DNA from 3 places in the Endozoicomonas montiporae CL-33 genome. Region 3 is predicted to be linked to each of the others. Evidence: predicted binding sites of a transcription regulator. Region 3 holds the regulator's gene; each other region holds the start of a gene.
What was found. Region 3 encodes PhoB, which activates phosphate uptake and scavenging genes when phosphate is short. Its sites were predicted from a motif close to TGTCATANNNNTGTCANA; they were not measured.

Region 1 (2,271 bases), 410 kb from region 3:
ATGGTAACGACCGTGGCACCAACAATACCGGTACTCGCTGCTAATAACATTCCCACGACTGTTACAGAAAGCCCCAGCCCCCCACGCATCTGGCCGAACAGGCGCGCCATACTTTCCAGCAGGTTTTCAGCCACACGGGATTTTTCCAGCATCACGCCCATAAAGACGAACAGTGGTACAGCCAGTAATGTTTGATTACCCACGATGCCAAATAAACGACTGGGTAATGCGGTTAGAAAAGAACTGTCGAAGTATCCGGTCAGTGTACCAATAGCGGCAAACATCAATGCGGTGCCTGCCAGAGAAAAAGCGACGGGGTAGCCGATCATTAATACAGCGCAAACACAGGCGAACATAATCAGAGGAATACATTCAACCATGCTGCACCTCCGGAGCATTGGCCAGAAGCATTAATGAACGCAGCAGCTCGGCAATACCCTGTAAAAACAGGCTGAATACGAGAAAAAGGATCAGGCTTTTCAGCAGAAAGACAGCGGGCAGCCCGCCCGGGTCGGTGGAGGTTTCCATGATGGACCAGGACCGGACAACGTATTCCCAGCTCATAAATCCGATAAACAGGCAAACAGGAATGAGCAGAAATAGTGTTCCAAGACTGTTCACCAGAGCCTGCCCTTTAGGCGACATTCGTCGGTAAAAGACATCGACTCTGACGTGTTCCTGATGCTTAAGAGTGTAACCACTGGCTCCCAGAAAAATCAGCGCATGAAAGTACATGGCTGTTTCCTGCAGGGCAATGGAGCCAATATTCAGGAAGTAACGCAGCAGAACAACAAGACAGACAGACAAGACCAGTAACAGGTTAAACCAACTGATTAGCTGACCGGTTTTTTCCGTCAACTGATCAATCCCGGCTACAACTCTGTGCAGCACAATCCAGCCGGATTTCATGATATGCCCCTGATTTATTATTGTTATGGTTAAAGACAATGCCATGAGCGAGACTGCCTGACTGCATGGTAAAGTCTTGAAAATTACATTTCAGTTGTTATCGCAATGCTGTAATTTTCGTTGTCGATTATACCCAGCCACAGCCTTATTCTGCAAAATGATCATTGGGTTTGAGGCTATTGACGGTTCGTTTTTTCTGCTGTTCACAAAATTGTCATATTCCCTCCCTATGATTTCAGCCATCAGACAATCTTATTACCATGAACTTTTGTTCCCGCCTGCAGTGCAGACAAAACCGTTCATGGCTGTTGGGTCTGTATCGTCTCTAACGCGGAATGGAACCGCAGCGAATAACAAGAACCCTCTCAGGAGAGACTACACATGAAACTGAAAGCACTCATCACTGCAGTGGCTCTTACTGCAGGCATGCAGGGCGCGGTGGCCAGCCAGATAGATGCGGATATGCCGGTCTACAAAAAATCCAGCGGTGTATCGGGCAACCTGTCCAGCGTTGGTTCCGATACGCTGGCTAACCTGATGACGCTCTGGGCAGAAGACTTCAAACGCGAATACCCGAACGTTAACGTACAAATTCAGGCAGCCGGTTCTTCTACTGCGCCTCCTGCTCTGACTGAAGGCACTTCCAACATTGGCCCCATGAGCCGCAAGATGAAGGACAAAGAGCTGGAAGCGTTTGAAAAGCGCTACGGCTACAAGCCGACACCTGTTCCTGTGGCAATTGATGCTCTGGCTGTTTTTGTCAACAAGGACAACCCTATCAAAGGTCTGACCATGGCTCAGGTGGACGCTATCTTCTCCACAACCCGCCGTTGTGGTGGCGAACAGAACATTACCACCTGGGGGCAAGCCGGTCTGGGTGGACCATGGGAAAATCGTTCCATTCAGCTGTATGGCCGTAACTCTGTATCCGGCACTTATGGTTACTTCAAGAAAGTAGCACTGTGTAAGGGTGACTTCCGCAACAACGTCAACGAGCAGCCGGGTTCTGCGTCTGTGGTGCAGTCGGTATCTGCTTCCATTAATGGTCTGGGTTACTCCGGTATTGGTTACAAGACGTCCAGTGTTCGTACTGTCCCTCTGGCAAAGAAAGCCGGTCAGGCATTTGTGGATGCGACACCGGCCAATGCGGTTAACAGCAGCTACCCACTGGCTCGTTTCCTCTATGTTTATGTGAACAAGCAGCCAAACCGTGCCCTGCCTCCTCTGGAGCGTGAGTTCCTGAAGATGGTTCTGTCCCGTCAGGGTCAGGAAGTGGTGGTGAAAGATGGCTATATCCCGCTGCCTACGACAGTGGTTGAGAAATATCTGAGTGAACTGGATCTTTGATAGTTCGGATTCTGG
Region 2 (2,271 bases), 210 kb from region 3:
GTCATCACCGGAATCAAAAACGAGCTCACCTCTAGCGTCCCAGATTGAGAAAGAACGAGCACCGTAAGAGAAAAGCTTTTCAAACTGCCCATCGTTATCAGCATCTCCCAAAGTATTCGTAATTTTCAGTCGCGCCAGACCCGCTGAGCTTTTCACACTTTCATAGTTAGGGTGATCAGGAGAAACTTTTATTTTTTTCACCCGCACTTCCTCAGAAAAGCCGAGACATCCATCTTCGTCATCAAAATCAAGCCCTCCTGAAGCAAGACACTCTTTTTCAGAAAGGCTGTCATACCAGTAATCCCTGGCATCACCTTCGTTGGCACTGACCACGAAAGTCTCACCATTTACTGTATAAGAGACAATACTGTCGGGCTGGTACATACCATACACGCCAGACCACTGCTTCAGGTTTACACCGTCTTTATTGCTAAAGTCTGCCAGAAACTGACCAAAATCCTTAAAGCCCAAAGGCGCCACTTTTATAATTTCAGCCGTTTCTATATCAATAATCGCCAGCGCATTATTCTCCTGTAAGCTGACAAAGGCTGTCTTTGAATCCTCCGATACAGCTATATACTCCGGCTCAAGATCCTGAGCGACAGATGCATCGCGACCAAAAATTCGAACACGGTTATCCAGTTCCGAATGCCTCAGCCCACCTTTATTAAACGCTGCAAAACCGACCCTCCGAACTTCACCCACAGTACCATTGTCGTGAATACCAACAATACTGACAGAACCTTCAGGATCAACCTTGTAGTCGTCCGACGGCTCGCCTTCATTGGCGACCAGTGCATATTGACCATCAGGTGTGATTGTCACCATATCGGGTAACTCACCTACATAAACATAATCTTTGAAAAACACCCGGCCTGAGCGATTGACTTCAAAGAGCATTAAGACACCCTGCTCCTGTTTGTTATCCGCTTCAACAGCAACAGCCAGCAGATCACCGTGCAAAGCAAGGCTGTTAACGTTACCCAACGGCACTCTTGGTAAAAAACGCTGTAGGTTAATGGTTCCCCGTTTAGTCAGATTGGACTCAACAACAGGATTGACAAGTGGCTGACTGGTTAAGTGACTGGCATCAAGGATATCAATGGTTTTATTGCTTGAATTAACGACAAAAACTGACTGGCTTCCCGAATGCCAGCCCAATATTTCAGCAGCACCTTCATGATACATACCCGATGCGTAACGCCCCACAGGCTGCATATCCGGATGCTTGATCATGACACTCTGACGAGTATTAATCCTATGATCAGAAGCACACCCAGCGAGAATCGCAGCCAAAGCCATTAGGGCCAGAACCAAGGAACTTCTCAAATACTGAAGTTTCATTTGCCTTACCTGTTATTTTTATTGTTTACAAAATCGACAACAGTTATAGCGCAGAAAGATGATAAACAGATGACAGGCAGTCTACTGCCAGATACCCACTTACAAAATTATTATCGTTTTTAGAGCCTTGAAGGGCTTTATGCCCATCAACACTATTAGCTTAAAAAGAAGTCAAACAATACGACAGCATTACACTTGCCCAAATAGCAAAAAAGGCCACTCAGAACGAGCAGCCTTTTTGCTAGTACTCAGCGTTGTGCCTGAAGGCACGCGCTGTTGTTTGTAATGTTTATCACACTTCGCCGAAGTTAAGCGCTTCAGACAGAGCAGCTTCCACATCAGAAGCAGACACCTTAACCGGTGCTTCGAACTCTGGCTCTTCACGACCCTTCTTACGCTCAGCGTGGTAAGCAAGACCCGTACCCGCCGGAATCAGACGACCAACGACCACGTTTTCCTTCAGACCGCGCAGGTAGTCACGTTTACCGGTTACCGCAGCTTCAGTTAGAACTCGTGTGGTTTCCTGGAAGGAAGCCGCAGAGATGAAGGACTCTGTTGCCAGAGACGCTTTGGTAATACCCAGCAGTACACGGTCGAACTTGGCAGGGAACTTGTCTTCCGCACCCAGACGATCGTTCTCTTCCAGAACGGTAGTGTACTCAGTCTGATCACCGCGAATCAGAGTAGAGTCACCGGTATCGGTGATTTCTACCTTACGCAGCATCTGACGCAGAATGGTCTCGATGTGCTTATCGTTAATTTTTACACCCTGCAGACGGTATACGTCCTGGATTTCATTAACGATATAGCGAGCCAGCTCACCCACACCCAGCAGACGCAGAACGTCGTGCGGATTGGTAGGACCGTCGGAGATTACCTCACCTTTGGTTACCTGCTCACCTTCGAACACGTTCAGGTTACGCCATT
Region 3 (2,271 bases):
TGACATCGCGGACAATCAACATTCGATTACCACGACCGTAAACCGTGATGTTGATTTCAACCTGATACTCATCATTCAGAGGTGAGGGAATTTGCAAGGGTTTTTGATAACGCCCCTGCTCAAAATAATCCACAAAACGGGGATCTCGCAGAAGGTTTGTTACAGGCTGCCCCTGATCGTCAGGCATTTTGAAACCCAAAAGATCTTCTGCAGCATTATTCCACCACTCAAGGTTGTTATGGCGATCTACCATGACCACGGCATCTTTCAGTGCCGATGTTGATGACTGAATCCGGTCAATCACAGTGGAAAGGCGACGACGTGCACGACCATGGTGTTTTTGCAGGCGGTATATTCCATCAAATATCTCACCCCACAACCCCTTGCTTTCAGGAGGCTCTTCGTTACGATCTCTCGCAGCATTTAACCAGTCCATTAACCGGAATAACTCTTTCACACTCCACAGGCAATAGCCTGCCAATACAACGGAAAGTCCCAAAAAAGCATTGCCCAGAAGCCAGCCGAGACAAAAACCGACACTTGAAAACAACAGCATTCGGCTCAGGACGTAAGATTTGGTAATACTGGTCATTCCGGATCTTTTTTCGAGTTTTGGTTAAGGAAGTATTCGGTATAAATACTTCCTGACAGTCTTAAACTTTTAACGAGAATCGGTAGCCCGTCCCGCGCACTGTCTGCACAAAGCCTTCATAGTCAGACCCCAGTGCTTTTCGCAGACGACGGATATGAACGTCAACGGTTCGTTCTTCCACATAGACATTGCCGCCCCACACCTGATCCAACAGCTGCCCCCTGGTATAAGCACGTTCCTGATGAGTCAGGAAAAACTGCAGCAGGCGGTATTCGGTAGGCCCCATTTCTGCCGGGTTTCCGTCGATGCTGACGCGATGGCTGACCGGATCAAGCTCAAGGCCTTTTATGACAATCGGACTCTGGGCATCTAACCCTCCTGCACGACGAAGTACGGCTTTTAAGCGAGCTGCCAATTCCCGTGGTGAGAAGGGTTTAACAATGTAGTCGTCTGCACCGGTTTCCAAGCCCTGAATTTTATGATCTTCCTCGCCTTTCGCGGTCAGCATGACAATAGGAATTTCAGAAGTCAGTTCATTACGCTTTAAGCGTCGTGCAAATTCAATACCGGAAATGTCGGGTAACATCCAGTCCAGCAAAATAAGGTCGGGTTTATTATCAACCACCTGGGCATGGGCTTGCTTGGCGTCTGCCGCTTCCAGACAGTTATAACCCGCCATTTCCAAAGCGACAGAGACCATTTCCCTGATGGGTTCTTCATCATCGACGATGAGAATTGTTCTTCCTGACATGCCTGTTCACCTTTCGTGTCTCATCCGTTGCGTCTTATTGGTAGTGGAATCAGACAATCTGTTTCACCAGACAGATTCCTCCTATTTGCGCCATTACAACGCCCAAATGTTACAAACAGATGACACTCCTTTTTTGTGGAAGCTTAAAAAGGCTTAAACATAACTGAAAGCAATGCCCAAGAAAATCACGGCTCCTACCCAATGATTGCTGAGAAATGCTTTAAAACAGTTCATTCTTTCACGGTGTTGCGTACGTAACTGCTGATGGGTAAATAAACCGGTCGCAATCAGCAACGAAACATAAAAACTCCAGCCAAGTCCTGCCTGAATACCGACCATCACTAATGTTGCAATGGCGAGGCATTGAAGAATTCCGATGATGATATTGTCCAGATCTCCAAATAATATCGCAGTCGATTTAATGCCAATCTTCACATCATCATCACGATCCACCATGGCATACTGTGTGTCATAGCCGACCGTCCAGAACACGTTACCAAGAAATAATAACCAGCCAACCTGACTTATCGTTCCACTCTCTGCTGCATAGGCCATTGGAATAGCCCAGCCAAAGGCGGCCCCTAGCACCACCTGGGGCAAGTGCGTGAAACGCTTGGCAAAGGGGTAAATAGCAGCAAGAGCCAGGCCACCCAGAGAGAGCATTATGGTCAGAGGGTTGGTCAGTAGCACAAGAAAAAACGACAGGATGACCAGCCCGGAGAAAAGCAGTAAAGCTTCCTTTTTGTGGATTTTTCCTGTTACCAGCGGGCGGTTATTGGTTCTCTTCACACTGCCGTCAAAGTCACGATCCGCATAGTCGTTGATGACGCAACCTGCACTGCGCATCAGAACCACACCGGCAATAAAAATTAACAGGTTTTTCAGGCTTGGCAGACCTTCTGCAGCCATCCACAAAGCCCAAAGCGTG

Region 1: EZMO1_RS01110 (PstS family phosphate ABC transporter substrate-binding protein) is a predicted target of PhoB. The motif match lies at 1,111-1,128, and genes of this name have one in related genera.
Region 2: EZMO1_RS23310 (choice-of-anchor I family protein) is a predicted target of PhoB. The motif match lies at 1,402-1,419, and genes of this name have one in related genera.

Annotation. Positions count from the first base shown of each region.
Region 1 is NZ_CP013251.1:237,341-239,611, reverse strand. Features, by position in the region: gene EZMO1_RS01125 (TRAP transporter large permease) at 1-380, opposite strand, end outside; gene EZMO1_RS01120 (TRAP transporter small permease subunit) at 373-909, opposite strand; gene EZMO1_RS01110 (PstS family phosphate ABC transporter substrate-binding protein) at 1,291-2,256, shown strand.
Region 2 is NZ_CP013251.1:5,043,182-5,045,452, forward strand. Features, by position in the region: gene EZMO1_RS23310 (choice-of-anchor I family protein) at 1-1,344, opposite strand, end outside; gene rpoC (DNA-directed RNA polymerase subunit beta') at 1,637-2,271, opposite strand, start outside.
Region 3 is NZ_CP013251.1:5,255,162-5,257,432, reverse strand. Features, by position in the region: gene phoR (phosphate regulon sensor histidine kinase PhoR) at 1-592, opposite strand, end outside; gene phoB (phosphate regulon transcriptional regulator PhoB) at 654-1,343, opposite strand; gene ubiA (4-hydroxybenzoate octaprenyltransferase) at 1,497-2,271, opposite strand, start outside.